3 regions of the Halomonas sp. 707B3 genome follow, and region 3 is predicted to be linked to each of the others. Evidence: predicted binding sites of a transcription regulator. Region 3 holds the regulator's gene; each other region holds the start of a gene.
What was found. The regulator PhoB, encoded in region 3, activates phosphate uptake and scavenging genes when phosphate is short. The targets are predictions, from matches to a motif close to TGTCATANNNNTGTCANA.
Positions count from the first base shown of each region.

Region 1: BIS10_RS04235 (PA3496 family putative envelope integrity protein) is a predicted target of PhoB. The motif match lies at 7,400-7,417, and genes of this name have one in related genera.
Region 2: BIS10_RS09030 (PhoX family phosphatase) is a predicted target of PhoB. The motif match lies at 6,987-7,004, and genes of this name have one in related genera.

Region 1 is NZ_JAMZBE010000018.1:670-10,715, reverse strand. Features, by position in the region: gene BIS10_RS04270 (uroporphyrinogen-III C-methyltransferase) at 1-676, shown strand, start outside; gene BIS10_RS04265 (heme biosynthesis HemY N-terminal domain-containing protein) at 673-1,935, shown strand; gene mscL (large conductance mechanosensitive channel protein MscL) at 1,993-2,484, opposite strand; gene aroQ (type II 3-dehydroquinate dehydratase) at 2,596-3,042, opposite strand; gene BIS10_RS04250 (VOC family protein) at 3,096-4,466, opposite strand; gene BIS10_RS04245 (DUF72 domain-containing protein) at 4,662-5,531, shown strand; gene BIS10_RS04240 (sodium-dependent transporter) at 5,687-7,030, shown strand; gene BIS10_RS04235 (PA3496 family putative envelope integrity protein) at 7,080-7,298, opposite strand; gene hexR (transcriptional regulator HexR) at 7,553-8,407, shown strand; gene uvrD (DNA helicase II) at 8,498-10,046, shown strand, end outside.
Region 2 is NZ_JAMZBE010000053.1:1,231-11,276, forward strand. Features, by position in the region: gene BIS10_RS09005 (EAL domain-containing protein) at 1-2,189, shown strand, start outside; gene BIS10_RS09010 (HAD family phosphatase) at 2,258-2,959, shown strand; gene BIS10_RS09015 (alpha-amylase family protein) at 3,038-4,435, opposite strand; gene BIS10_RS09020 (sulfite exporter TauE/SafE family protein) at 4,572-5,315, opposite strand; gene mgtE (magnesium transporter) at 5,445-6,803, opposite strand; gene BIS10_RS09030 (PhoX family phosphatase) at 7,099-9,231, shown strand; gene BIS10_RS09035 (hypothetical protein) at 9,319-9,654, opposite strand; gene BIS10_RS09040 (LysR family transcriptional regulator) at 9,830-10,046, shown strand, end outside.
Region 3 is NZ_JAMZBE010000026.1:4,738-14,783, forward strand. Features, by position in the region: gene pstA (phosphate ABC transporter permease PstA) at 1-578, shown strand, start outside; gene pstB (phosphate ABC transporter ATP-binding protein PstB) at 572-1,384, shown strand; gene phoU (phosphate signaling complex protein PhoU) at 1,415-2,140, shown strand; gene cysZ (sulfate transporter CysZ) at 2,210-2,944, shown strand; gene BIS10_RS05605 (hypothetical protein) at 3,009-3,329, opposite strand; gene BIS10_RS05610 (hypothetical protein) at 3,905-4,204, opposite strand; gene phoR (phosphate regulon sensor histidine kinase PhoR) at 4,524-5,816, opposite strand; gene phoB (phosphate regulon transcriptional regulator PhoB) at 5,819-6,508, opposite strand; gene ubiA (4-hydroxybenzoate octaprenyltransferase) at 6,618-7,508, opposite strand; gene BIS10_RS05630 (chorismate lyase) at 7,547-8,119, opposite strand; gene BIS10_RS05635 (NAD(P)/FAD-dependent oxidoreductase) at 8,207-9,403, shown strand; gene BIS10_RS05640 (HU family DNA-binding protein) at 9,499-9,771, shown strand; gene BIS10_RS05645 (hypothetical protein) at 9,771-10,046, shown strand, end outside.

The DNA.
Region 1 (10,046 bases), on a different contig from region 3:
CCTGGCTAATCAGCGCCTACAGTTAGAAGGCGATGTGGAAGGTGCCGCCGCGCTGCTGCGTACCGCCGATGCCCGCCTAGCCGATGCTGATAACCCGTCACTGACGCCCGTGCGTCGCGAGATTGCCAACGAGCTCGCTGCGCTAGACGCCGTACCCCAAGTAGACCGTACCGGTATTTACCTGGCCCTGAATGCCCAGCAAGAGCGCGTGGCAGGCCTGCGCCTGTCTCAAGAAATTGAAGAGCGCGCCGTGACCTCAGGTATCGAGCAGCCGCCTACCGGCACTTTCCAGCGTCAGCTAGCCCGCTTTGGTGAAGAGCTGAAAGATCTCGTGGTGATTCGTCAGCACGATGAAGCGCTGGAAGCCCTAATCACGCCTGAGCAAGAGTCTTACCTGCGTCAGAGCCTGCGCCTGATTCTCGAGCAGTCTCAGTTAGCGCTGCTCAAAGAGGAGCCGGAGCTATATGAAGCGAGCATCGACAAAGCCCTGGAACTGCTCAACGGCTACTACGATACCGAGCGTGAAGAGACCCAGAGCGTGATTGCCCGTCTGCAAGAGCTGAAGCAGGTTCAGGTACAGCCTGAGCTGCCGGACATCAGCGCCTCTCAACAAGCGCTGGCCAGCTTCATCGACAATCGCTTCGAGTCGCGCCGTCAGGATGGAGGTGATGCATGAGAAAACTCATCCTGCTGATCGTTGCGGGCCTCGCGGTTGGCGCGCTCTTTGGGCACCTGATGATGTCGGTGCCCGGCTACTGGCTGATCCGCGTTGGTGACACCTCGGTTCAAACCTCGTTCTGGTTTGGTCTGGTGCTGCTGCTGGGTGCCTTTATTGTGCTGCACTTCGCGCTGCGCCTGCTTACCGGCATTATTCGCCCGGTTGGTCGCTTCCGTACCTGGAACAGCCGCGCCCGTAACCGTCGCGCCATGAAACGCACCGTGCGTGGTTTGGTGGCACTCACCGAAGGCCGCTGGAAAAAAGCCGAGAAAACCTTGGTGCGCGCCGCCGACGACTCCAGCACACCGCTGGTGAACTACCTATCGGCCGCGCTGGCAGCCCACTATCAGGGCGACCACGAGAAGTCCCAGGAGCATCTGAACCAGGCCCAGCTGACCACCGACGGCGCGGATACCGCCATTGGCCTGATGCAGGCGCAGCTGATGATTGACCGTCAGCAGCCGGAAGAGGCTCTGGCAATTCTCAATCGCCTGGATAAGCAGCTCACCAATCACCCGCAGGTACTGAAGCTTTTGAAGCAGGTACACCTGAGCGTCAACGACTGGGAAGGCCTGCGCCGCCTAATTCCACGACTGGCTGCGCAGAGGCTGATTACCCAGCAAGAGCGCGAACAGCTGGAACTCAAAGCGTATCGCGAGCTGATCATCTTCGAAGCGAAGAACCCCACCAATATCGAACGGGTTCGCGGGCTGTGGGCGGATATGCCCGACTACCTGCGCGGCAATACCGAGCTGATCGTGCTCTATACCGAGGCACTGCTGCACGCCAACGAAGAGCCGATTGCCGAGCGTCTGCTGAACCACTCGCTGGACAACCACTGGGACGCCCGCTTAGTGAAGCGCTACGGCCTGCTCAACGTGGATGCCGCTCGCCAGCTCGCCAAGGCCGAAAAGTGGCTACAAGAGCGCCCCAACGACCCCGAGCTGCTGCTCGCCTGTGGCCGCCTGTCGCTGCGTGTGGGCCAGTGGGAAAAAGCGCTGGAGTACTTTGAAGCCAGCCAGCGCCAGCGCCCCAATGGCGAAGTGTGTGCCGAGCTTGCCCGCCTCTACGCAAGCCTAGGCGAGCACAACAAGAGCCAGCTCTACTATCGCCATAGCGTCGATATGCTGGCGAAATCTCTGCCATCGCTGCCACAACCCAGCGATGCCAGTGACAGCACGCAGAGCGATAAGAAAGCAGCGAAAAAGACGGCGTAACCGCCTTCTGCAACGCAAAAAGGGTGCCCACGGGCACCCTTTTTTAATGACGCTTCGCTACACGCTCTCGGTAGGCTTCTCTGAGGCCGCCGCCTGCAGTTCAGAAGTACAGTGACCGCAGCGAACGGCCTTGATCGGCACCACCATAAAACAGTAAGGGCAGGGCTTTTCGGTCGGGTCTGCCGGTGCCACCGCCTCTTCGCGCTTTAAGCGGTTGATGGTACGCACCAGCAAAAACACCACGAACGCGACGATGGAGAAACTCACCACCGCGTTGATAAACAGCCCCACGTTCAGCGTCACCGCCCCCGCCGCTTGAGCTTCCGCCAAGGTGGCATAGGGCGCTCCCGCCACGCCTTCCCGCAATACGACGAACAGATTCGAAAAATCGATCCCACCCACCAACAGGCCAATCAGCGGATTCATCACGTCTTTGACAAGGCTTTGCACGATCAGCGTAAACGCCCCGCCAATGATGATACCCACCGCCATATCAATCACGTTGCCCTTAACAGCAAACTCGCGGAATTCCCGAAAAAATTTAGCCATACCCTACCCATCCTTACCAAGCCAATGAAACGCCAAGGGCTAAGTTGCCCTGAGAGAAGGATGGGCCACGGTTAAAAGTGCGGCAAGGGCTAACGATACAAGGGAGTTATATTATTGATGGGAGGCAGCCATCACCGCCTCTAGCGCCGCTTTATATCCCTGCACGCCTAGGCCAGCAATCACGCCATCGGCCCGTAGCGAGACATAGGAGTGGTGGCGAAACGACTCGCGCTTATGCACGTTGGAGAGATGGACTTCGATGACCTGGCCATCAAAGGCGTTCAATGCATCGAGGATCGCCACCGAGGTATGGGTGTAGGCCGCCGGGTTGATAATAATGGCCTGCGTGCCATCCACCCTCGCTGCGTGGATGGCGTCGATGAGCGCGCCTTCATGGTTACTTTGCAGGCAGGTGATGTCCCAGCCTGCCATTACCGCTTTTTCGCGCAGCAGGTTATTCACATCGTCCAGTGTGTCATAGCCATAAATCTCTGGCTGACGCGTGCCTAATAAATTGAGATTAGGCCCATGTAACACCAATACTTTGCCCTGCTGCATAGCGCTCTCCTGCGGTGATGTGGTTAACCATGTCTTGTGTTAGTCAGCACGTTCTAACACCTTCCCCCAAGCGCTGCCAGCGCCTTATCCAGTGATGCCTGCTGGCGCTGTTCATACAGCGCAATTTCATCAATCACGGAGGCACCCAAGTCACGCTCGAATTGGGCTTGGTTGGCTTGGCTTGCGTATTCATCGCGCTGCTCGCCGCCCAGGTTCGACTGGAAGATGCCCGCCGCGCTAACCGGCAGGAAATCTTCATAAATCATGGGCTGGCAGGTCAATGCGCCTTGATCAATAAGCGCTTCAAGGGTATCCGCGTTGATCTGCTCGGGAAGCGACACATGGGCACCCGGCACGGCGTCGTAGTGGAAAAACGCCAGCTCTTCGCGGCGCAGGGTTGTGTTGTCGTCAGGAAATGCCTGAAACACCTCGGCGAGCTGCGACTGATGGACGTTGTTATCTTTGGCAGGAGGCAGCTGCTGCGACTCGGCCAGCAGGCGGTCGTATAGCGCGCGCCCTTTTTGAGTGAGAGCAACCCCGCGCTGCTCGATTTCACCGAAGCGGGCGGTATGGTGTCCCGCCACGCTGTCGGCAAAGGTAATGGTCTCTTCCAGCGCTTTGAAGCTGGTTTGGCGCAGTAGAATCGGGCAGCGGCGACGGGGCGGGCCTTCGATCACCGCCTTAGGGTCGATGCCAACACTCGGCATCTGCTGCTGCACCGCATCGATGTCTAGGGTGCGCGGGGTAAGATGGTTGATATGCGGGCCTCTAAAGCTCACCACGTCAGCAATAAGCCGATGCTCCTGGTGTAAACGGTCATAGGTGGCACGATCCACCGTCGCATCGTGGTGCCAGCGGAACGTATCGAGCGCGGCCTGCACGAATGCCTTGGCATCGGCTGCGTTTAAGCCACTTTGCTCTTCACAGCGGGCGATTAGCGCCTGGGCCTCGGGCGTGACGATCTCACGGCGAGAGAGAATTTCCCGGGCCTGCTCACGCAGTTGAGGGTTCTCGATGAGTTCAAGACGTAACAAGGAAGTAAATACGCGGAAGGGATTGCGCTTCAAGGCGTCATCATCCACCGGGCGAAACGCCGTGGAGTGCACCGGCACACCGGCAGCAGCCAGGTCGTAATACCCCACGGGATGCATGCCCATCACCGCAAACATACGCCGTAACAGTGACAGCTCTTCAGGCAAACCAACGCGGATCGCTCCATGGCGCTCAACGCTAAGGCGCGCTAGCTCATCCGATGATTTGAGCGTGTGGGCTAAGGCGGCATCCTCTGCCAGCACATTATGATTCACGCTCTCCACCAGCGAGAGCAGCGTGCCATATTGCGGCACTTCCTGTTGATACATCGCCGACATCGCTTTGGAAAATTGATCGCGAATATCGTCGGCGCTTACATAAGCAGCATCCATGGGGCGTCCTGTTGGTCATCTTGTGAGTGTTATAACGATTACCATAGTAGCGCTGCAGCGACGGGGGAAATTGCATAAATTTGGCCGTTATCTTCATTAACACGCCTTGAGCCCCCGCCACAGCACATGGTGTTACGGTTACACTAAGCCTTTCTGTTTCGACAATTCTACGTTTCGACAAAGGCCACCGCTTAGATGACTGCCTCACGCTCGCCGCTACCGCTCTATCTGGGCTTGCCCATGTGGGCCAATCAGGATTGGCAGGGCAGCCTCTACCCGCGCCAAGCCAAGACCGACCTGCTCAGCGATTACGCGGCGGTGTTTTCCAGCGTGGAGGGCAATACAACGTTTTACAGCGGTGCGCCTAAGCCCGATATCATCGCTGCCTGGGCACGTCAGGCCCCTGCTCATTTCCGTTTTTGTTTTAAACTGCCCGCCAGCGTGACGCACGACCAGCGTCTCGGCAGTTTAGCGTCTGCCTGGGAGTTTATAGAGGCACTGACGCCGCTCCATGACCGGCTTGGTCCAACCATGGTCCAACTACCGCGTGATTTCGGCCCCTCAGAGTTACCTAAACTCGAAGCATTGCTCGCCCACTGGCCAGTGCAGTTGCCCTGTGCTGTTGAGGTGCGCCACCCTGTTTTTTTCCACAAGGGTAAGGAGGAGAAGGCCCTCAACCGATTGTTGATAACTTATGGCGCTAATCGTGTGATGCTGGATGTGCGTCCGGTGTTCTCGACCCCCGCCGAAGGCCATGCGGGCCTCGCTCATGCCCAACAGGAAAAGCCGAAACTCCCGTTACACGTGCTTTCCACAGCGGAGCAACCGATTATTCGCTTCATTGGCCATATTGACAAAACCATCAATACTCGCTACTTCGCTCCGTGGATAGAGCGCCTAAAGCTGTGGATAAGTCAGGGGAAAACCCCTTTCTTATTTGTGCATACAGCGGATAACCGTGAGTCTCCTGAGATGGCTCGACACCTGTACCACGCCCTTCAACAGCACATCGCACTGCCTGAGCTTGAACCCTTTGCCGATGAAAAGCAGAGCCAGCTGTTTTAAGCCGTCTTTTTAGATGAGCTGACTGGCAAGCCCTACCATGATCGGATAAATTGCGCGTTCTTTCGGAAAAGTACGCTGGCAATTTCTCTATTTCCGAAAATCGGCGCACTGCGCCGATAACGACTCATTATAATTGAACGTAACACAGGTGATTTATGGCAAAACTTGCACATGCACAGTGGTCATCTCGTATGACCTTTGTGCTAGCCGCAGCGGGTTCAGCGGTTGGCTTAGGGAATATTTGGAAGTTCCCTTATATGGTAGGTGAAAGCGGCGGGGCTGCTTTCGTATTTGTTTACCTGCTCTGTATTGGGCTCATTGGCTTGCCCATTCTTGTTTCTGAGTGGCTTATCGGGCGGCGCGGTCAGAAAAACCCTGCGAGCACGATGTCCGAGCTGGCACGCCAAGCCAATAAATCCAGTATGTGGGCCGTGGTTGGCATCAGCGGCATCATTGGGGCGTTTTTAATTCTGTCGTTCTATAGCGTGATCGGCGGCTGGTCGCTCTACTACACCCTTAACTCCGTCACTGGCACCTTCAGTGGTCAAGATGCCGACGGCATCGGCGCGCTGTTTAACGGCATGCTCAGCAATCCTGGGTTGCTGTTGCTAGGCCACTCTGCCTTTATGCTCTTGGTGATTGGCATTGTGGCTCAGGGTGTCACGAAGGGTCTGGAAGGCGCTGTGCGCATCTTGATGCCGGTGTTGGCGCTACTGCTGGTTGTGCTGATCGGCTATGGCATGTCGACCGGCCATTTTGGCCAAGCGCTGGAGTATATGTTTAACCCGGATTGGAGCAAGCTAAGCGCAGAGACAGTCCTGGCAGCGTTAGGGCACGCCTTTTTCACCCTTTCGCTGGGTATGGGCATTATGATGGCGTATGGCTCTTACTTGGGCAAAGAGATCAACCTGCTCCAAACCGCCCGTACCGTCATTATTATGGATACGGTGATCGCACTCGGGGCGGGGCTTGCGATCTTCCCCATCGTATTTGCAAACAACCTTGACCTAGCCTCAGGCCCTGGGCTGATCTTTGTTACGCTGCCCTTAGCATTTGGCAATATGGACGGCGGCTCTCTCCTGGGGTTGATGTTCTTCCTGCTGCTCACCTTCGCGGCCCTTACCTCGGCCATTTCACTGCTTGAGCCAGTGGTTGAGTTTATTGAAGAGCGCACGCCGCTGTCTCGCGTGATGGCGACCGTTGTTGCCGGGGTGGGCGCTTGGGCGCTGGGTATTGCCGCTCTGCTCTCCTTCAACGTGTGGAGCGAGCCGCTCATGTTCGGTATGGGCGTGTTCGACCTACTGGATACGCTGACCAGCAAAATCATGCTGCCGCTTACCGGTTTAGGCGCGATTCTCTTCGCTGCGTGGTGCTTAGAGCGCAAGAGTGTCGAGGCTGAGCTTGGGCTGTCAGCCACTGGCGTAAGCGTATGGAACATCATCGCGCGCTATGTAGCGCCCGCGGGTGTCATCGCTGTCTTCGTCACAGGCTTACTCTAAGCCGTTACGGCCCCGCTAGCTGGCGGGGCTGTTCTATCACACGCTGTTTTTAGTGCAATTCGCTCTCTTGCGGTTCGTCATCGTCCGGCATGGGAGCGATATCCCGCGATAGCTTCTGAAACTCCCGATGCAGCTCAATCCCTCTGCGTGCCCTTAGGCTACGCTGGGCGGCGCTGCGCCGACGTTGGGCATGCTCATCGACCTCCATACTCATGAATATGTCGAGCAATTCGCTTTTTACCGAGGTCATTCGTTCGACGTTTCTCATGATCGACGCTCCTCCAGGTGAAGTTGCCTACGTCCACCTGCATCCGTGACGACTGATTTTTAAATGATGCAGTGCGGCACGTCACTTCTTACTATAACCTACTTGACAAAATGATGACGATTCTTGAAGAAAGGGGTTAACGCCCTTTAAACGGCAGCCATTACGGGTGATTCCCGCTGCCCTCTTCGCGTCACTCAGGCATACTGTGGCCACCTAGGCTGCATAAGCACGATCAAGAATTTAAGGAGCTGAACGTGAGCCGCGCCCTGTTCGATGAAATGAGACGCCGCATGGAGCATTTCCGTCGCTCCGAACAAAAGGTAGCGCGGTTCGTGCTGCGTAACCCCGATGAAGTGATCCATATGCGGATCGTGGACCTGGCCACTGAGGCGAAGGTGAGCGAGCCCACCGTGGTGCGCTTCTGCCGCGCCCTCGGCTGCAACGGTTTCCAGGACTTCAAGCTTCAGCTCGCCCAGATGCTGGCCAGCGGCAGCCAGTTCGCCCAGTTCTCGATGAACGATAGCGACTCGGTGGCGGAGTTCTCTCACAGCATTTTTGACTCCACCGTCGGCACACTGCTGTCGGTACGCGATCGGCTCGACAATGAAGCCTTGGGGCGAGCAGTGAATGCACTGGCCATGGCCAACCGGGTGGAGTTTTACGGCTTTGGTGCCTCTGGTGCCGTGGCGTTCGATGCCCAGCACAAGTTCTTCCGCCTTCAGATCTCGACCTCCGCCTACGCCGACCCGCACATGCAGAACATGTCGGCGGTGACGCTGCAAGAGGGCGATGTGGTGGTGGCGATTTCACAAACCGGGCGTACCAAGGCACTGGTGGCCAGCGTGCGCTTGGCCCGCGAAGCGGGGGCGACGGTGATTGGCCTGTGCCCCAGCGAATCGCCGCTGGCCCATGAAGTGAGCCTGCCGCTGTTTATCGATGTGCATGAAGATACCGAGATTTACACGCCGCTCAGCTCGCGCATCGCCCACCTGGTGCTGATCGACGTGCTGGCCGTTGGTGTCGCTAAAACCCGCGGCCCCAAACTCGCCGAGCAGCTTAAAGCGGTGAAAAAGAGCCTGACCACGCTGCGTTACCCAGACGACCACTAACGGCGGGCTAACGCGACGTACGCTGTATACCCAGCCAGTGGGCGGGCTGTGCTAAACTGACCGCCCATTTTCGAACCGGCAGCGGCTTATATGGACGACGTCACGGCGATACTTGATCAGCTCAATCCCGCTCAGCGGGAGGCGGTGAGCGCCCCCCAAGGCAACCTACTGGTACTGGCGGGGGCTGGCTCCGGTAAAACCCGCGTGCTGGTTCACCGCATTGCCTGGCTGATGCAGGCCGAGGGGCTGTCTCCTTACGCGCTGCTGGCGGTCACGTTTACCAACAAAGCAGCGCGGGAAATGCGCACGCGCTTAGAAGCGCTGCTGGGCATTTCCATGCGCCATGTGTGGGTCGGCACCTTCCACTCCATTGCCCACCGGCTGCTGCGCACCCATTGGCAAGATGCCCGCCTACCGCAACATTTCCAAATCATTGATTCCGACGACCAGCTCCGTCTGATCAAACGGCTGCTCAAAGATTACTCGATTGACGATGAGCGCTTCCCGCCCCGCCAGGTACAGGGGTTTGTGTCTGGCTGCAAAGAGGAAGGGCTGCGCCCGCATCAGGTCAACGTCAACGGTGATGGCTATTTGGCACAAATGGTCGAGCTGTACGAGCGCTACCAGCTCACCTGTGAACGTGGCGGGCTGGTGGATTTTGGCGAGCTGCTGTTGCGCAGCCTGGAGCTTCTGCGCGATAACCCACCGCTGCTGAACCACTACCGCGAGCGCTTTGGGCATGTGCTGGTAGACGAGTTCCAAGACACCAACACCCTCCAGTATGCGTGGCTGAAACTGCTCACCGGCCAACAAACGCCGATGACAGCGGTCGGCGATGATGACCAGTCGATTTACGGTTGGCGCGGCGCCAAAGTGGAGAATATTCGCCGCTTTGAAGAGGAGTTTACCGATACCCATACGGTGCGTCTGGAACAGAACTACCGCTCTACCAGCGCAATCTTGGAAGCCGCTAACACGCTGATTAGCCATAACAGCGAACGGCTGGGTAAAAACCTCTGGACCGATGGCATCGAGGGCGACCCGATCTCGGTATACGCCGGGTTTAACGACCTGGAAGAAGCCCGCTATATCGTTGACACCATTAAAGAGAAGGTCGACGAGGGCTTTAACCGCCGTGATGTGGCCATTCTTTACCGCTCTAACGCCCAGTCGCGGCTGCTGGAAGAGACGCTGATTCGCCAAGGGATGCCCTACCGCATCTACGGCGGCCACCGCTTTTATGAGCGGCTGGAGATCAAAAACGCCCTGGCCTACCTTCGCCTGCTGCTCAACCGGGACGACGACGCCTCCCTTGAACGCGTCATCAACGTGCCCACCCGAGGCATTGGCACCCGCACGGTGGAAATCGTCCGCCACCGCGCACGGGAACAGGGCGTTTCGCTCTGGCAGGCGCTCCACGACGCGATTCAGGATGGCACCTTAAGAGGCCGGGCGGGCAACGCCGTGCAGGCCTTCGCCAACCTGATTGAGCAGCTCGATAACGACGCCGCCGGGTTACCGCTGCATGAAATTATTGACCATGTCACCGCGCAAACCGGGTTGATCGAGCACCACAAAAGCGAGCGTGGCGAGAAAGGCCAGGCGCGGGTCGAAAACTTGGAAGAGCTGGTCACCGCCG
Region 2 (10,046 bases), on a different contig from region 3:
CTGCCAAAGAGAGCGAGCGCCGGCTGAACACCTTGCTCAATCACCTGCCGGGTATGGCTTACCGCTGCCTGAATAATCAAGACTGGACCATGCAACTGGTCAGCAAAGGGGCCGAGGCGCTTACTGGCTACCGGCCTGATGAGCTGGAAGCGAACCGTGTGACCAGCTTTGCCAGCTTAGTCCATAAAGATGATCAGGAACGGATATTTCTGGACATACAAGAGGCCATTTGCCAGCGACGCCCCTACCGTGTGATTTATCGGATTCGCCACCGAGATGGCAGCGAACGCTGGATGTGGGAGCAAGGGCAAGCCGTTTTTAAGGAGTCAGGGGAGGTGCTCTGCCTGGAAGGCTTTATTACTGACGTGACTGACCAGCAGGAGTCTCAGCGCGTACAACGCGCTGTGATGCAGGTGGCCTCGACGGTCACCTCTCGGGTAGGTGATGACTATTTTCAGCAGCTGATCGCCACATTAACAACGCTGCTGGAGGCCGATGCGGGCTTTATTGCGCTACTGGATCAGCCGGTGCCGCCATTACAGGGAGATGGCTTTCACCCTAACAACCTGCTGCCTGCCACTACAGGTCATACTGTTAGTCTAGTGGTGGATGGTCAGATACGTAAGAACTACACGTTCCTACTCCGTGACACCCCGGTGGAGGGGGTTGTGCTAGAGCAGGAGAGCGTCGTGCATCATGGGCAGCGATTTACGTTGCCGGGAGCGACGCTCAGCGCCCAGGCATGGATCGGTAGACGTCTGGATAATGCTAAAGGTGAGGCCATTGGGGTGATGATGGTGTTCTATAAAGCACCGCTGAACACCAACGCCTTCGCCACCTCGGTATTACGGATTCTCTCTACTGGCGCTGCCGCTGAGTTAGAGCGTCGCCGTGATCATCGCCATATACATCAATTGGCTTACACCGATAGCACGACTGGGCTACCCAACCGCGCACGGTTTATGGAAATGCTGTCTACTATGGGTCAGCTATCGGGGCAGCAGCGCTCTCCATTATCGTTACTGTTGTTGGATCTGCGTCGTTTTAAAGAGATCAACGATCTTCATGGTCATCAAGTGGGCGACCAGTTGCTTGCCACAGTGGCAAGACGACTACAGCACCTCGGCCTGCCTGACGTGCACTGCGCGCGCCTCTCGGGTGATGAATTTGCATTGCTATTGCCGAGCATTGAGCGTGCTAGCCTTGATGAAGTGGTTAGGCAGTTAAGTACGCTGGTTAAACGGCCTACCAGGCTTGATCACCGCATATTTAATCTGGATGTTAGTATTGGGTTCGCGCGTTATCCGGGCGATGTCGCTAGCCCAAGTGAGCTGTTCAATGCTGCCAGCATTGCGCTTCATCATGCGAAAAAGCTTGAATCTAATATCTCTCCCTATACGCAAACCATGCGCCATACGCTAGAGCGCCGCCAATGGATGACTGAGCGGCTACATTCAGCGATTTTAGAGCGCCGCTTGCAGCTTTACTTCCAGCCACAGGTGGACTTAAACACCCAAACGCTGACCGGGGCAGAGGCGCTATGCCGCTGGCACGACCCGGAGTGGGGATGGGTCAGCCCCAGTGAGTTTATTCCTCTGGCCGAAGAGCGTGGGCTGATCCGCTTGTTGGGCGACTGGGTGCTTGAAGAAGCCGCCCGACAGCTCAGTGTTTGGCAGGCGGCGGGTACGCCGCTGCCGGGACGCTTATCAATTAATATCTCCGCTCAGCAGTTTGCTGACCCCCGGCTCACCACGCATATTGCTACGCTGACCTCCAATATCTCGCCCAGCGCGATTGCTCTGGAGCTAACAGAGAGCGACTTTATGCGCGACCCGGACCAAGCGGTCATTATTACCCAGGCCATGCGCCAAGCCGGGTATGCGCTGTTTATTGATGATTTTGGCACTGGCTACTCCTCGCTCTCCTATTTGCGCCGCTTTGCCGCTGATGCGCTGAAAATCGATATCTCCTTCGTGCGCGATATGCTTGATAACCATCACGATCGGGCGATTGTGCAAACGATTATCGCCATGGCAAACACATTAGAAATGAAAACCCTTGCCGAAGGCGTCGAAAGTGCCGCCCAAGCGGCACTGCTGGCAGACATGGGGTGCAACCAGGCCCAAGGCTACTGGTTTGGAAGACCGCTACCCGCCGATGAGTTCACCCGTACTTGGCTAAACGACTAGACGTCATCTTAATGTCATCACCGTTGGCATACCCTACGCGCGCCAAACCGCGACGATAGGAGTTTCCCATGCGCCTGGCCCTGTTTGACCTTGATGACACCCTCCTGGATGGAGACTGCAGCGACCGCTGGAATTTATGGATGATTGAGCAAGGGTGGATCAGCGACGCGGAGCGCTTCATGGCGCGTGCAGAGCAGATGCAGCAGGCCTACCATGCGGGCAAGCTTAAGCTGGAAGAGTACCTCGCCATGACATTGGCTCCCTTGAAAGGGCGGCGAGTGGTCGACGTCGAAAAAGAGGTGGAGCGCTTCGTCGACACCCATTTGCAGCCGCGCATTTTCGATCAGGCGTGGCGCTGTCTGGAAAGCCATCGCAACGCGGGCGATACCCTGGTGCTGATCTCTGCCTCATCCCACCATTTGGTGGCCCCCATTGCGGCGGCATTGGGCATCGAGCACGTGCTCGCGGTGGAGCTGGAAGTCGCCACTTCGGAGGAGGGGCGTGTGTACACTGGGTGTAGCCAAGGCGTGCTCTCGTACCGAGGCGGCAAGGTGATCCGCTTTCAGCAGTGGCTAGCAGAACACGCCATCACGCCAAGTCATACCACCTTCTACTCCGACTCCCGCAATGACCTGCCGCTGCTGCAGTACGTGGATTGCGCCGTAGCGGTCAACCCCGACCCGATATTGGCCGAGGTAGCTAGCGTAGAAGGGTGGCGGCGCTTAGACTGGCGGGCATCCGCACTTGCCCAAGTTGCTAAGGCAATTTAAGCGCATGGCGAGAGTTGCCAGTCGCGCCATAACGTCTCTTTGAAGGGCTCTGCTGGCAGAGCCCGTTAGACGACCAGGCTATGAGGCTGGACAGGGAGCGCCGACGTGCAGGGCTGCCGCAGACATGGCGGGAACGCTCAACGTCAGTTGACCATCCTCTACCACGATACACTGTCCCTCAGCCGTCACGTTTTGATAGCGGCCATCTGCCATATCGGTTTGAAAAGTGTGGGTGAGCGCTTGCTGCTCCCGGTTAATCGCAATAAAGCCCTGGGCTTCGCGGCTGAAGGCGATTTGATGATGGCCATTATCCCACCAGTGGGTGACCTCTGCGCCGTCGGCCTGTTGGCGAAACGCCACCATATTGGCAATCTCGGGCCAGCGGTGTTCGCATACCCAGGCTTCCCCACATTGGGCCTCGCCCTGCTGGTAGACGGCGACTTGTGGCGGGCCCTGGTCGCTGTCGGAAAAGGCGTAGCTCGACATGACTTTCGGGTATCCATACGGCCATGCCAGCATGAACGCGTTGGCTAAGCGATAAAGCGCGTCATCTCGATGCGTCAAAATATTGCTGCCGCCCGCCCCGTGGCCACGCTGATTATCATGGTTGTCGGTAAATACGACGGCTTGATCGCTCGGCAGCAGGGCAGGCGATTCGCCAAACTGCTGAAGGTTGACAAGGGCTTGATTGTTGAAAATATCACCAAGAGACGCGCCGTAGCGAAACTCAGTGATATCCGCCGTGCCTTGATACTCCGTGGCACTGATCGCTTCGCCCCCTAGGTCAATCACTTCCTGAAAGGCATAAAGCGGAGCGTCTACCTGCGCCAGAATTTCCGCAATATCGCTGGGTGCCATATGTTTGGCCGCATCGACACGAATACCCTTTACGCCAAGTGTCGCCAACGTGTTCAAGTAGCCTGCAATACGACTCTGTACGGTGGGGTCGCCAGTATTAAGGTCGGGCAAGCCAACTAACTGACATTGTCGAACGCTTTCGGCATTTTGCGTATAGTCGCTCTGTTCGATGCCGCAGGGTTCGTGGAAGTCGTCGCGTTGATAATGGGGATAGCTCAGTGCTTCATTGTCATAAGAGGAGCCTGCAATGCCCTGGCCCTGGCCCTTGCCGTGGGCAACATGGTTAATCACCGCATCCGCATAAACATCGACCCCCGCTGCGTTACAGCGCTGCACCATATCAGCAAATGCTTCGCTGGAGCCGCTGCGGCTTTCAAGTTGATAGCTGACCGGTTGGTAGCGAGTCCACCAAGCATCCCCTTGAATGTGCTCTTGTGGGGGCGAGACCTGTACGGCTTTAAATCCTTTTGGGCCTAGCCAATTTTCGCACTCCTGGGCAACATCTTCCCACTGCCACTCAAATAAGTGCACGAACGTGTCAGCGCTAGCAGGTTGCGCGGAAAGCCCTATGCTCAGTGTCGCGCTGGCAGCCAGGGCAACGGAGTATTTCGCAAACATGAGATCACCTTTGTTGTCATTGTTGCTCATAACATGACGGTATGCAGGGTGACTCAAACCCTCCTTGCGAGACTGTTAAGGGGCGTAGATAAGAGGAGGAGGGCGCCTACTTGTGGAAAACGTCAGTAATAGAGGGCTAACTCACGGCCTGCCACACCAAGTTAATCCCCACTAAGAACATGGCCAGAATGACTAAGCGGTAAAACAGCTTTTCATTGACGCGACTCTGTAGCCAGAGGCCGTTACGTACACCGATCCAAGCAACGGGCACAAGCAGCAGCGAGGCCCAGGCGCTGGTCATGTTGACTTCGCCTAGCCACATATACGGGCCTAGTTTGATAGTGTTTACCACCGCGTAGGTCACCGTACAGGTGGCAATGAACGTTTCTTTAGTGAGCTTGCGCGGCATCAGGTACATGTTCATCGGCGGCGCGCCCGCGTGGGCAATGAAGCTGGTAAAGCCGCACACGCTGGCCGCAGGCAGTGCCCATCGGCTGGAAATCGGTTTTTTAGCCACAGGTTTTAGTAGCATATAGGCGGCGAAAACGACGGATAGAATTCCCAAAGCCAGCCGCACGCCCTGCTCGCTTAGGCTGCCAAACAGCAGGGTGCCTACTGTCACGCCAATGAAAAGCCCCGGCACAAAGCGCCACACTTCAGCGCGGTCATGCTTGCCCCACCACGCCTTGACCGCAAACACATCCATCACCAGCAATAGCGGCAGCAGCAGCCCGGCTGCCTGGGTCGGGCTAATCGCCAGCGCCATCAGCGGCACTGAGAGCGTGCCAAAGCCACCCGCAAAGCCCCCTTTAGAGACGCCGGTGAGGTAGACAGAAAAGATAATCAACAGCCAGGCGATAAGGGAGTAATCGGGGAGCATGGGAGCCTCTCAAAGTGTTCAAAAGCGACCGACATAAAAAAGCCCCGCAGAGGCGGGGCACAACAGCATAGCATTAGATAAAAGTTAGCGGGCGAATAGAAAGGCAGCCGCGCCTTGCCATCACGTTGATTACAAAATAATCAGCGTCGCCAGCCCCAAGAACGATAGAAAGCCAACGACATCCGTAACGGTGGTCAGGATCACCGCGCCGGATAGAGCAGGGTCAATTTGCAGCCTTTTGAGTACCAGGGGGATCAGTACACCAGACACATTGGCGAGGCTCATGTTGATAAAAATCGCTAAAGTGATGACGAGGGTGATCAGCGGGTCGCTAAACCACAGGTAGGAAATACCGCCCACCACCAGCGCCCATACCAAGCCATTGAGCATGCCCACCCACAGCTCTTTGTTGTAGAGCCACTGCTTGTTGTTACCGGCAATCTGCCCCAGCGCCAAGCCGCGAATGACCACCGTTAGCGTCTGGCTGCCTGCAATCCCGCCCATGCTGGCGACCACAGGCATGAGGATAGCGAGCGCTACAATTTGATCCAGCACCGCTTCAAACTGACCGATCACAAAGGCGGCTAGAAAGGCGGTTAATAGATTGATACCGAGCCAAATGCCGCGGCTCTTGGCACTGCGCAGAATCGGGGTGAACACTTCCTCTTCGTCGCTCACGCCCGACATGTGTTTCAGCGTCATGTCTGCGTCGTCTTGAGTTATTTCCAGTACGTCGGCGGCGTTTAACTGGCCTACCAGTAGCCCGTCGCTGTCACATACCGGTACAAAGGGCAGCTCCTTGGAGCGCAGCAGGGCGGCGGCTTCGCTGACTTTCATCTGGTCGTTGAGCGTGTAGGGAGCATCGTCCATGAACTCGTCCACGGTGCTCTCCTGGGGCTGTTTGACCAAATCAATCAGCGTCAGGGTGCCCAGCAGGCGCTTCTCCTTATCGGTGATCATCACTTGCTGAGAATCATCATCCAGCAAGTGATGAATACGGATATAGCGCTGTACCGCTTCCAACGACACACCCTGTTTAACATTGACCGTTTCCGGGTCCATGTAGCGGCCAACCATGTCCTCTTCATAGGCATGAAGGTTCTCGACCTGGGCGCGGATCTCCTGGTCTAGGCTGGCGTAGACGGTGGTTTTGATCTCTTCGTCAGCAACATCAAGAACCTCGGCGACTTCCTGGGCATCCAGGCCCTTAACAATTTGCTCAACGTCGCTGGCGGTCAGGTCTTCGATGTAGTCGGCACGGATGTCTTCATCGACTTCGGCCAGCACCTCACCGAGCATCGTTTCTGGAATGTACTCCCACAGCAAATCACGGGTTTTGGCGGGAAAAGACTCAAGAGTGCGCGCAATCGCTAAAATATCGAGCTCATTAAACAGCTCGTTTAAGGCAGCGGTATCTTCTTCGTCTAGCAACTTTTGAAGATAGAGCAGCTGCTCCTCGGTGTTGGTGTATTTCTCTTCATCGCGCATAGAGTCCATCCTTTGGGGAATTAATTTTTAACACAACTACTTGAAAGCGCTTGATGGCTCACTATGAATCTTATCGATAGCCTGGGTTGAAAGCCATGCAGGCTTATTGACCGACATAATCAGGAGAGCGTAGTGACGCATGGTGGCTGATGAGCTTATCCGCAGCATTATTCATATAGCGCCTGCCATCGAACCGTCATTAAAAAGTCGCTTACCCGTCATACATATTTCATTTTGCGCTACTAGCCTCTTCAAAAAACCGTTATGACCATGTCCATGACTACGAGGGGGCACCATGAGCAAGGAAATCGAAGATCACCGCCTGTTTAACCAAAGTCACAACCAGCCGTTTGCAGAGGTGCTGGCTCAGCACGTCTCCCGGCGCGACGTAATGCGAGGCGGCCTGGGGTTGGCGGCGGCATCCATGCTGGGGTTTGGCGGTGCGGCTCAAGCACTCGCAGGCGAGCAGGCGAAAACGCCGCTAACCCTCGCGTTTGAAGCGGTGCGTGGTTCTCGTACCGATGCCATCGTTGTGCCGGAAGGATACGTGGCTCAAGTGTTGGTGCCCTGGGGCACGCCGCTGCAGGCAGGCCAGGAGTGGCAAGCCGACCAGCCCATGACGCCCGAGCGCCAAGCGATGAGCGTGGGCATGCATCACGACGGCATGGCCGGTTTTGCCCTGGATGCGGATAACGCCTCGCGCCGTTTTGTGCTGGCGCTAAATAACGAATACATCGATCAGGATGCGCTGTGGGCGCCCCAAGGTGGGCCGACCAATGCCGAGGCGGGCGCGCGCCCAGCGGACGAATCGCGCACTGAAATCAATGCCCATGGTGTGACGATTGTCGAAGTAGAGAAAGACGCCAGCGGCCAGTGGTCTCATGTTGCCAACTCGCCCTATAACCGCCGCTTCACCAGCGCCACGGTGATGGATTTTGCCGGCCCCGTGGCGGGTAGCGACTACGTAAAAACCCAGTTCTCCCCTGACGGCACACAAACCCGTGGTACCAACAACAACTGCGGTAACGGCGTAACGCCCTGGGGCACTTACATCGCCTGTGAAGAGAACTGGCCCGATATCTTCGTCAACCGTGGCGAGCGCTTCCAGGATGATGCGCGCATCGGTATTCCCACGGATAAAAGCCGCTACGGCTGGGACACCTCAGCGGGGGATGCTAGTGAGCAGAACGGCGAGTTTGCGCGCTTTGACATCACCCCACGCGGTGAGCGTGCCGAAGAGGACTACCGCAACGAAGCGCGCACCTTCGGCTACCAAGTTGAAGTCGACCCTTACAGCGGTGCTCGTGCGGTGAAGCGTACGGCACTGGGGCGTTTTCGTCATGAAGGGTGCTGGCTGGGCAAATTAGAAGCGGGCAAGCCCATCGTTTACTATTCAGGTCACGATGCTCGTAACGAGTATGTCTACAAGTACGTCTCTGATGCCGCCTGGGACCCCGCTGATGCCAACCGCCCCGGCGCCGAGTACGACCGCCTCGCCATCGGCAATAAATACATGGATAACGGTACGCTCTACGTGGCGCGCTTCCATGCCGATGGCAGCGGCGAGTGGCTGCCGCTCACACCGAGGGCCAAGACCCAGGATGGTCGCACGCTGGCCGCCGCACTTGGCCTAGCCGAGAACGACTTGGCAGGCATCATCATCAACACCTGCGATGCCGCCGACCTGCTGGGCGCCACGCCAATGGACCGCCCCGAGTGGGCCACGGTAGACCCGGCCTCGGGTGAGGTGTATCTAACGCTGACGAACAACACCCAGCGCAGTGAAGAGGGCTCCGATGCCACCTTCACCAACGACGGCAGCGAGCTTACCCAGCCGGGCGTTGGCTTCGCTACCGCCCCTGCGAACGCCTCCAATCCCCGCGCCAATAACGAGGCCGGGCATGTGATTCGTTGGCGGGAGAGCCGCTTGCCCAACGCCTTCACCTGGGAAGTGTTTGTGTTTGGCGCAGCGGCCGACGACGCGGATAACCACTCCGGGCTAAACGAGATGAACCAATTCGCCAGCCCCGATGGCCTGTGGTTCGATGAGCGTGAAGACGGCCAAGGCATTCTCTGGATTCAAACCGACAACGGCTATGAAGGCGTTACCGAGCACACCAACGACCAGCTATTGGCCGTGGTGCCCCAAGGGTTAGAGGATATTCGCGGTACGGGGCCGGTGATCAACAGCAGCAACCAGCAACAGCTCAAACGCTTTGCGGTGGGGCCGAACGGCTGCGAAGTTACCGGCATCTTTGCCACGCCGGATAAAACCGCACTGTTTATCAACATCCAGCACCCCGGCAATTGGCCCGCGGATGCCAGTGCCCTGGTGCAAGACGCCACTGCGGCGGCGAGTGGGCAAGTGCGCCCGCGTGCCGCCACAGTAGTGATTCAGAAGCGTGATGGTGGGCCGGTGGGGGTGTAAACCGCCCCGCCCACCATAGCGGTAATGCAGAGCGTCATTGCCATTCTAAGGGCGTCGAGCCATCTTCAGGCTCGACGCCTTTTATCGCTATTTCTCCTCATGCGGTGTTTCCTGTTGCCGAGCTTCCAGCACCTGAATGGCATCTTCCTGCAGGGGCAACTGGCTAGCCCAGAGAATATCTTCACGACAATGGCCAATATCCCGTAATACGTTGTCGTCGTAAGCCAGCAGGGGCAATACGTGGCGGCGGAAGAGCTGCCGGCGTCGGTAGCGCCACCAACGCATTTCAAGCCGGTGAATCAAGGTCAATGACGGCATCGCGGGCATATAAAATTCGAGCTTTGGCGGTTTGGGGGGCGGGGGCAGCTGGCTGGCTCTATTCCAGGCGTGTAGAGCATGTCGGGTCGGGTTGTTGTCTTTCATCGCACACCTCCAACGTACACCTGCTTTCTAATGGCATTACGCCTGCTGAAAGGGTGTCATGTATGTCAATAAGAAGGAGGGTCGCGACCTCTGATCACTAGCTTGATGCTCAACCTTGGATCAATCAAACGAAAAGAATTACACTGTGCCTTAAGTTTTTCTGAAAGGTGCTGTGATGAATCAGTTCGCTGGTGCGGAGACTAATCGGGCCGCTTTGCCATTACTGGATAGCGAGGTGCTGCGTACCTTTGTAACAATTGCGGAAAGTGGCAGTTTTACTCGCGCTGCCCAGCAATTGTTTCGGACTCCTTCCGCGCTGAGCATGCAGATCAAACGCCTGGAAGAGATACTGGGGCAGAACCTATTTGTGCGTGAAGCGCGCCAGGTGCGAT
Region 3 (10,046 bases):
TTGGCCTTGGGGTCTTCGTTTACGGTATCGGTGGCTCTATCGATAGCTGGTTTTTTGAGGATGCGCTGCCCTCGCCCACCTTTGGAACCGGCGGCCTCCTCTGGGCATCGTTGACCCTGGCGCTGCTAACGCTGCCGGTCGTCATCGTAGCCACCGAAGAGGGGCTGGCGCGTATTCCCGACGCCCAGCGGGAAGGTGCAGTGGCGCTGGGTGCCACCCGTTTGGAGATGCTGACCCGCGTGGTACTGCCCATGGCTACCCCCGCGATGCTCACCGGTGTGATTTTGGCGGTAGCTCGAGCCGCAGGGGAAGTCGCCCCGCTGATGCTGGTGGGCGTGGCGAAACTGGCCCCGCAAATGCCCGTCGATGGCGAATTTCCCTATCTGCATCTAGAGCGCAAGTTTATGCACCTCGGCTATCATTTATTTGATACCGCTTTTCACGGTGAAGATGTCCAAGCCGCCATCCCACTGGTGTTTGCCACCGCTCTGCTGTTAGTGCTGATTGTGCTGGTGCTTAATCTAACTGCCATATTTCTGCGTCATTATTTAAGGCGTCAACGAGGGAACGAATGCTAGCGTTATCGTCCGCCAACCCAACTCAAGCACCGGTAACTCGATTTTCAGCCGAGACCTGCTGTTTGAGCATCAACCAGTTTCACCTCGCTTATGCGGGGAAAACGGCGTTGCGCGACCTAACACTTGACGTGCCTCGCCATCGAGTCACCGCGTTCATCGGCCCGTCGGGCTGTGGCAAATCTACTTTGCTGCGTGCGATTAATCGGCTGCATGACCTGAATGAGTCGGTGACGCACCATGGGCAAATCCAGTTAGAAGATCAGGACATCCACGCCCCGCAGATGAACGTTACCGAGCTGCGACGCCGTGTGGGCATGGTGTTTCAAACGCCCAACCCGTTTCCGATGTCGATCTATGAAAACGTGGCGTTTGGGCTGCGCCTGCAGGGGCGCCTGCCTAAGCGCAAACGCGACGATATTATAGAGTGGGCGCTCACCTCAGCCGCCCTGTGGGATGAGGTGAAAGATCGCCTGCACCGTTCCGCGTGGCAGTTATCCGGTGGGCAGCAGCAGCGCTTAGTGATTGCCCGCACGCTGGCCGTACAGCCCGATGTATTGCTATTGGATGAGCCTGCCTCGGCGCTCGACCCTATTTCTACGCTTAAAATTGAAGAGCTAATTCGTAACCTGAAATCCCAGCTCACGCTGGTACTGGTTACCCACAATATGCAGCAAGCCGCACGGGTATCCGACTACACGGCTTTTTTGCAGCAAGGTGAACTCGTTGAATACGGGCCAACGGATCAAGTGTTCACCAACCCGCGTTTACAACGCACTGAAAACTACATCACCGGCCGCATGACCTAGGCCCAACCGACGTTACGTCAGGAGTGCTCAATGGATATTACGAGCGATAGCCACAGCCAGCATATCTCTCGCCAGTTCAACCAGGAGCTGGAAGAGCTGAAAACCCACCTGATGGCCATGGGCGGTCTGGTGGAAAAACAGGTACAAGACGCCGTTCACGCCCTGTTGGAAGGCGACAGCCGTCTGGCCGAAAAAGTGCGTGATAACGACCGCCAGGTGAACGACCTGCAACTGCAGATTGATGATGAGTGTACTCGCGTCCTGGCCCGCCGCCAGCCGGCCGCCTCGGACCTTCGTCTGGTGCTGGCCGTTATTCGTGCCACCTCAGACCTTGAGCGGATTGGCGATGAGGCCAGCAAAATTGCCCGCAACGCCCTACTGCTGAGTGAAAACAGCGGCGGCATTCGTGGCCTGGTCGAAGTGCGTCACATCAGTGAACACGTGCGTAAAATGCTGCGCGATGCACTGACGGCTTTTGCCCGCTTCGATACCGAACTTGCCATGCAGGTTGTGCGTGAAGATGAGTCGGTGGATGACGAATACGGCAGCGCCATGCGCTCTCTAATGACCTTTATGATGGAAGACTCCCGCTCTATTAGCTCCGTCCTCAGCATCATGTGGGTACTGCGGGCACTAGAGCGTGTGGGCGACCACGCCAATAACCTGGCAGAGTACGTGGTCTACCTGGTGAAGGGCCTGGATATTCGCCACAGCGACCCCGACACCTTAGATCAGAAGGTGCTTAAAAAGTCTTGACCTAGCAGGTAATTCCTCCTGCAATACGCCCAGATGACACATCTGGGCGTTTTTATTTAAGGAGCAAGCATGGTGGATGCAATAACGGCGCTGAGCCAAGGCACACGTTTGGTGTACCAAAAAGGGCTGCGGCGCTACATTTTTCTGCCGATCCTGGTCAACCTCATCGTGTATGCCAGCATGCTAAGCTTGGTGCTCAACCGCTTTGATGGCTGGCTCGACAGTGCCATGACCATGGTCCCCAGCTGGTTGGAGTGGCTCTCTTGGCTTATCTGGCCGCTCTTCTTCGTTAGCCTCTTGGTGGTGATCTTTTTTACCTTCACCCTGGTGACACATCTGATTGCCGCGCCGTTTTACGGCTTTTTAGCCGCTAAAGTCGAGCGTCAAGCCACAGGACGGGAACCGTTGGATGATCGCGGGCTAGCTAAAACGGCCATCGATGCACTGGGTCGCGAACTGGTCAAGCTCGGCTATATTCTGCCGCGCATGGCGGCGCTGTTTATTCTCAGCTGGATACCAGGCCTCAATCTGTTGGCACCGATCTTGTGGGCACTGTTTTCCGCCTGGGTGATGGCCATCACTTACCTTGATTACCCGATGGATAACAACAAGGTCACGTTTCGCGATATGCGCAGCCGTCTCTCGCACCGCTGGTGGCCAAGCCTCACCTACGGCGGGCTGATCATGCTGGTCACCTGGATCCCGCTTGCCAATCTGTTTTTAATTCCTGGCGCCGTAGCGGGGGCGGTGCTGATGTGGGATGGTCACTACCGTGACACCCAAGATGTTGTCGCACGTCGTTAGAACACACAGCCATACGCAAAAAACCCCGCCGGAGCGGGGTTTTTTGTGGAATTAATATCAACGCTTACCAACGAAGATCATCACCTTCATCACGGTTCAGCTCGCTAGCATCATAGCCAGCTTTACTGGTAGCCACGCTGTTGGAATCGCTGACGCTGCTTGAAGTGGAGTAGTCCAGCGTATCGCCTTCATTACGGGTCAAGTCACTAGCAGAGTACTGAGCCGGGCCTGACGTATTGTGCGAGCTAGGCTGAATCACATCGTGTCCTGCAGAGCGGTCTTTGTTGAGTTCAATGGATGTTTGGGCAAATGCCATCGGACTTGCTACCAAACCAAAAGCAACACCTAACACTGCAGATTTTTTAGCTAACTCTTTGAAAAACATAAATTACTACTCCTTTAACATTGAGCCAGTCGACATAGGGTGGAAACCAATTAAGCGCCTACGACTAATGGCTAACTTTACATCTTGGCATTGCATAAGTGATGCCAAAAATACTAAATTAATTAAATATCTTTTAAAAACATAAACTTATTTATTTTTAATTGCGCGCAATATAAAGCTGCAAAATCATTATTCATACAAATATATTGTGCAATAATGGCACATGCGTCGGTTAAGTGGCGCAAATTGACTCACTTGCCTTGCTGCCCAACCGCTTCATTATCCCCGCTAAGAGGGCAGCCATGCCATTCGCTGGGGTTTATGTGTTAGGCACAAAAAATTAGACCCCGCAGGGCGGGGTCTTGAGAACTCTTACTTTTACACGATACTTACATCTGGCTTCCAATCCTTTTGCGGGGCTCCAACCTTGGAATTTACCCTGACCAGTGTATTGATCGTTTTTGATTCATTCCTTGAATCATTGAGCATCCTTGCGATGAGACATCCTTGCCTCTCTAGTTGCTCACTCCTTAAGCGTAAGAGTTTTTTACAGCTTTGCAAAGAAATGTTACTTGTTACATACCACTATTTTCTTCTGGGAGTTCTTCGGTGCTGTCATAGGTAGCATCCGAGTCATCACTCATGGAGTTTGGTTCCATGTCGCTGGCGTTATCACCCTCGTCATGGGTTAAATTTTTCTTGTCATGATCAGACGGCATAGCTGAGTCGTTAGACTGAGCTTCGACCGGCTGCTCATCTGGAGAAATGTTGTCTGCCGGATCTGCAGGCTCTTGAGCAAATGTCAGTGGGCTTGCTACCAGACCAAACGCTACACCTAAAATACCAGCTTTCTTGAGTAGTTCCTTGGACATCATATTCCGCCTCCTCGATCGCTGTGAAATACCGCTATTTAAGGAAGAGTGACATCTTGTCTTACCAGTTCCTGCGGTAATCTTCCTTGACAAGTATATTGCAGCCGATATGCCAAAAACTCTTAATAGAAATAAAATTTATTTATATACAGACACTTATAAAAATAACCACTATGCCGATTAACCCTCTAGCACTGGCTTAAGTAGATGATTAGTTGGCTACATATGACACATGCGCGGTGTTTGACCATGCTTGCATGCCAATATGGCACATTTATACATAAGTTATGCAAGCCAAGACGGAGAGCGGTATGACACCGTGTTAGCTGTTAATGACACGGGAGGGCGGGAAAACACAGCGGAACAACGCCCCCTCACCGGGTAACGACTCCACTTGAAGCTGTGCATCATGGCGCAGTAGAACGTGTTTAACAATGGCAAGGCCAAGACCAGTACCGCCAGTGGCCGTACTGCGCCCTTTATCAACGCGGTAGAAGCGCTCGGTAAGACGCGGGATATGCACCGGATCAATCCCTTCACCATCATCATCCACTTCAATACAGGCGCGGCCATTGGGCATTGCAACCCAGCGGAGCGTGATCTGACTGCCAGCAGGCGTATAGCGCACTGCGTTAAACGCTAGGTTTGAGATGGCGCTGCGTAGTTCTTGCTCGCTGCCCACCAGGCGCGCCTCGCACTCCAACGCCACCTGAACGCTATGCTGCTGGTTCGAGAGCGCCAGCGCATCCCGGCGAATGCTCTCAAGCATCGACCCAACCTCAAGCGGCTGATGATCTTCGCCGCCTCGGTCAATCTCCAGACGTGACAAAAGCAGTAGATCATTCACCAGGTTCTGCATACGCTTGGTCTGCTCTTCCATCTGACCAATGCCTTTACTCAGGCGCGGTGGCAGCATCTCTTTAAGATCGCCGTAGGTTTCCAGATAGCCGGAAAGAACGGTGAGTGGGGTGCGCAGCTCATGGGAAACGTTAGCGACGAAGTCGCGGCGCATCTGCTCTAGGCGATGCAAGCGGGTAATATCCCGCGCCATAACCAAGCGCTCGTCGTCGCCATACAGAGTGATTTGGTACTGCAGAATGCGACGCTCATCAATGGGCGAGGTGAGCGTGAGCGGCTCGCTGTACTCACGGGCATTAAAGTAGCTGATGAAACGCGGGTCGCGCAGCAGATTAGTAATGTGCTGACCGCGGTCATGGGCGGTTTGCAGGCCTAGCATGTCGGTGGCGGCACTGTTCCACCACTCTAAATCACCGTGGCGATCCAGCATCACGACGCTATCACGCATCGCTTCCGAGGATTCTTGAATACGCGCGAGGGTTGCTCGCAGCCGGCTTTGGGTAATGCGCTGGCTTTTTTGGTAACGGTAAAGGCGATCGAATAGCTCGCCCCACATGCCAGTTGCCGCAGGAGGCTCATCGTGCGGGTTGAGCGTTAGCCACTTGAACAGCGCCCTAAGCTGGCGGAGTTGATACACCAAACAGAGCGTTAGACCCGCGGCTAACCCGAAACCGGGGTAACCTAGCAGCCATCCCAGGCACATCCCTAGGAAAGCCAGCCAGATAATTCGCCACAGTTCACGGCTCCACAGACGCACGATTACACCCGAGCAGAGAAACGATACCCAGTGCCACGCACTGTTTGAATCAGATTCTGATGCGCTTCACCTAGCGCTTTGCGCAACCGGCGAATATGCACATCCACCGTGCGCTCTTCTACATACACATTGCCGCCCCACACCTGATCAAGCAGCTGGCTACGGGTATAGGCGCGCTCTTGGTGAGTCATAAAGAATTGCAGTAAGCGGTACTCGGTAGGGCCCATCTCCAGCGCTTTGCCATGGGCGCTGACGCGATGGCTCACTGGGTCCAGCAGCAATCCATTGATTTCGATGGGGTCTTCCACACCGCGCGGGGTCGCCCGGCGCAGCACGGCTTTAAGACGAGCCACCAACTCGCGGGGGGAAAACGGCTTGGTGATGTAGTCATCCGCACCCGCCTCCAAGCCCTGAATTTTATTATCCTCTTCGCCTTTGGCGGTCAGCATAATAATGGGCAGCTCAGCGGTGGCCTCTTCGCGCTTGAGACGACGGGCCAGCTCGATGCCGCTGGTGCCCGGCATCATCCAGTCCAGCAGCAGCAGGTCGGGCTGGTGGTCAACGACCATCGCATGGGCATCCTGGGCGTTGTCCGCTTCAAGCACGCGATAGTCAGCCATTTCCAGCGCCACAGCGATCATCTCGCGAATGGGCGCCTCGTCATCGACAATCAGTACGGTCTTGGCGGTCATCCAGGGCCTCACGGTGTTCTATGAAAACTCGTTTATACAAAACAGTTCAATGACATGTCTGTGACGATGACACCATGACTTAATGACAATTCTATGACACCCAGCATAATTAGCCAGCTGCAGGCCACCAGCTCAGAACAATTCCGGCAAACACCAAGAGCCCTGACCAGTGGTTATTCAGAAACGCCTGGAAGCAGCGGTCGCGGTCACAGTGAAAAATTAATCGCTGCTGATGAGCAAACGTCGCTGCCATGCCTGCCAAACCCAGCCAGAAGAACCCGCCTAACCCAACCCGTACACCTACCCAAGCAAGCAGCGCCAGCGTCGCCAACTGCAGCAGGCCAATGATGAAACGGTCGGCACTGCCAAACAGCACCGCGGTGGATTTAATGCCGATTTTCAGATCATCGTCACGATCCACCATGGCGTATTGGGTATCGTAAGCCACCGTCCACAGTAGGTTAGCGCTAAATAGCAGCCAGCCTTCCAGCGGCACATGCCCCAGTACCGCGCCAAACGCCATCGGGATCGCCCAGGAGAAAGCCGCCCCGAGCACCACCTGGGGAAAGTGTGTGTAGCGTTTCATAAACGGATAAATAAATGCCAGCAGCACACCCCCAAGCGAGAGCAGCACGGTAAACCAGTTGGTCAGCAGCACTAAAATAAAGGCGGCGGCCACCAGCGCCACAAATAGCAGCTGCGCTTCGGTTTCGCTGATCCGACCGGTGGCCAGTGGCCGCTGCTTGGTACGCTTTACATGGCCATCGAAGTGGCGGTCGGCGTAGTCGTTCACCACGCAGCCTGCGGCGCGCATCACATATACCCCGGCAATAAAAATCAGCAGTACATCGCGGCCCGGCACGCCCTCTGACGCGACCCACAGCGCCCACAGCGTTGGCCACATCAGCAGCCAAGTGCCAATGGGCCGGTCCAAGCGCATTAACTGTAAGAAATCTACCAAACGGGCCCACCCGGTCGGGCGCAACAGAGAACGGTCCATGCTCATGCTTACCTCGTCAAAAAAGCTGCTGCGTTAGCCTAGCGCGGCGGAAGGCCCAACGCATCCGCCATGGTAGATAAAAAATACTCCTGAACCAGTAACGAAAGCCCACCATGTTCAAAGACAGAGCGCCGCCCCCATAAGCTATTGGCCGATAGCCCCGGCTGCTGGTGGGTAAAACGTGGCGGCGTCGCCGTGGCTTCCAGCGGCCCGCGAACCAAGTCGGGCTGCTGAAATAGCCAGCTGCCTAACGAGCGCTCGCCCAACTTCCCCAAACCTTTTCCCTGTAGCTGGTGAAGCGGGGCCACCGAACGCGCTACCACCCACGGCGTTTCATCAACACACAGCGCCACCTCGCGCAGCCACGCGTAGCGGCGAGGCGCGATGCCTAGGGCCAAGGCTTCATCGCGCTGGGGCAGGCCAATGGTTTGGCGCAGCAAGCGCACCCGAAACGTTCCCGGCTCGCCTGCTGCCATGAGGCGCGCGGTTAAGGAATCCGTGGACGCTACCCACTGCCACCAAGGCGCACTCATGGCTGGCTGAGCGGCTGCCACGGGCAGCCACTGAGGGAAGAGCGAAAACGCAGGAGTGGATAACACAGGGGCGGTCACCTAAGCCTCCAAGGCGGTCAATTCAGAGCGAGCTAGTGTAACATGGTGGCTTTACAGGCTTTTGTTCCACCGACGTTTGGTGACGGTATGCCCGACTCACACACGACATCTTCCAGAACACCTCACCACCACGCCGCGCTGGTGATTGTGGGCACCGGCATGGCAGGCGTTGGCCTGGCCCGCACGCTGCGACGCCAAGGGGATACGCGCACAATCACGCTGGTCAGCGCTGACAGCGGTGATGATTACAGTAAGCCGCTGCTGTCGACAGGCTTCGCCAAGCGCTTGAGCCCTGACAAGCTCGCCCAGCGCAGCGCTGAAGCGCTCGCCGATGAATTAAACGCACATATCGTTACCCACACCCAAGTCAGCCAACTGGATGTGGATAACCAAACCCTGCAACTGAGTAGCGGCGCCACACTCCACTACGACGACCTGGTGCTCGCCACCGGTGCGGCCCCTCGCACGCCGTTTCGCATACCGAGCGTGCTGGCCGAGCGCTGCTTTACCGTCAACGACTTGGATGACTACCGCCGCCTACACGGAGCGCTCAACCAGCCTACTCGCGTCGCGATTATTGGCGCCGGATTAGTCGGCTGTGAATTCGCCAACGACCTACACGCAGGTGGGCACCAAGTTACCGTGATTGCACCAGAGAGCGCCCCTTTGCCGCGCCTACTCCCTGAGCGGCTGGGTAGCGCACTGGCCGATGCGTTTCAAGAGGCTGGTATTCGTTTAGCGCTTGGACGCACCTTAGAGACATTATCCCAAGATGCAGACAACGCTTTGACGCTGCAACTCGACAATGGCGAGCGCCATACGGTAGATATCATCCTATTCGCGACCGGTTTGGCACCTCGCACGCAGCTTGCTGAAGCGGCAGGGCTGAGTGTTAGCCCCAGCGGCATTCAGGTTGACCGGCAACTACGCACCAACCAGCCGCATATTTATGCGTTAGGCGATGCCGCGTGTATTGATGGGGTGAACGCCATGTATGTGCAGCCGCTGCAAGCAAGCGTCAAAGCCCTGGCAGCTACCCTTGGTGGCACCCCAACGTCTGTTAGCTTCGGCGCTTGGCCAGTCGTGGTGAAAACCCCGCTGCTACCCGTGGTGGCCTACCCTCCCACTCAGCCCCCAGAGCGCTGGCGGATTGAGGGCGACGGCAATGATTTCACCGCGTTAGCGGAAAATAAAGACGGACGTTTGATTGGTTTTGCGTTGACAGGCGGCTGCGTGAGAAGGAAAGTGGAGCTTTCCAGAGCTGCCCCAGGCCTGCTAGGCTGATTTTCGCCGCATTCACGACTAGGCTAAAGAAGCGCTGCCTGCTGGGTAGGCTACCAACAACATTGATGTTTGTTTTCCACAAGGGAGATTCCTTTATGCGCAAACCTGAACTCGCTGCAGCCATCGCTGAAAGTGCTGACCTTTCCAAAGATAAAGCTGGCCAAGTCCTCAATGTCATCCTGGACGAAATCACCAACAGCGTTGCCAAAGGTGAAGATGTAGCGCTGATCGGTTTTGGTACGTTTACCGTTCGCGAGCGCGCTGCCCGCACCGGTAAAAACCCGCAAACCGGCGCTCCGCTGCAGATCCCGGCCAGCAAAAACGTCGCGTTTAAGCCAGGCAAAGCGCTCAAGGACGCCGTTTCCTAATGAAGCTTTCGCTGACGCTGTGGCTATTGGGCTTTATGCTCAAGCGAGCCCTGCGCCGCAAGCCGCGCTTTCGTGAGCAGCTTGAACGCATGCGCGGCCTCGACTGGGGTGTTGCCACGGAAGACCTAAGCATTGCCCGCTACTACCGGATGGCGCCCCACGGCATCACCACGGGAAAAGGGTTGCCCGTTGACCTGGATCTTGAACTACGTTTCCGCGACCAAGACACCGCGCTGCGCATTCTCAAGAAACCCACCCAGCAGGCATTTTTAGAT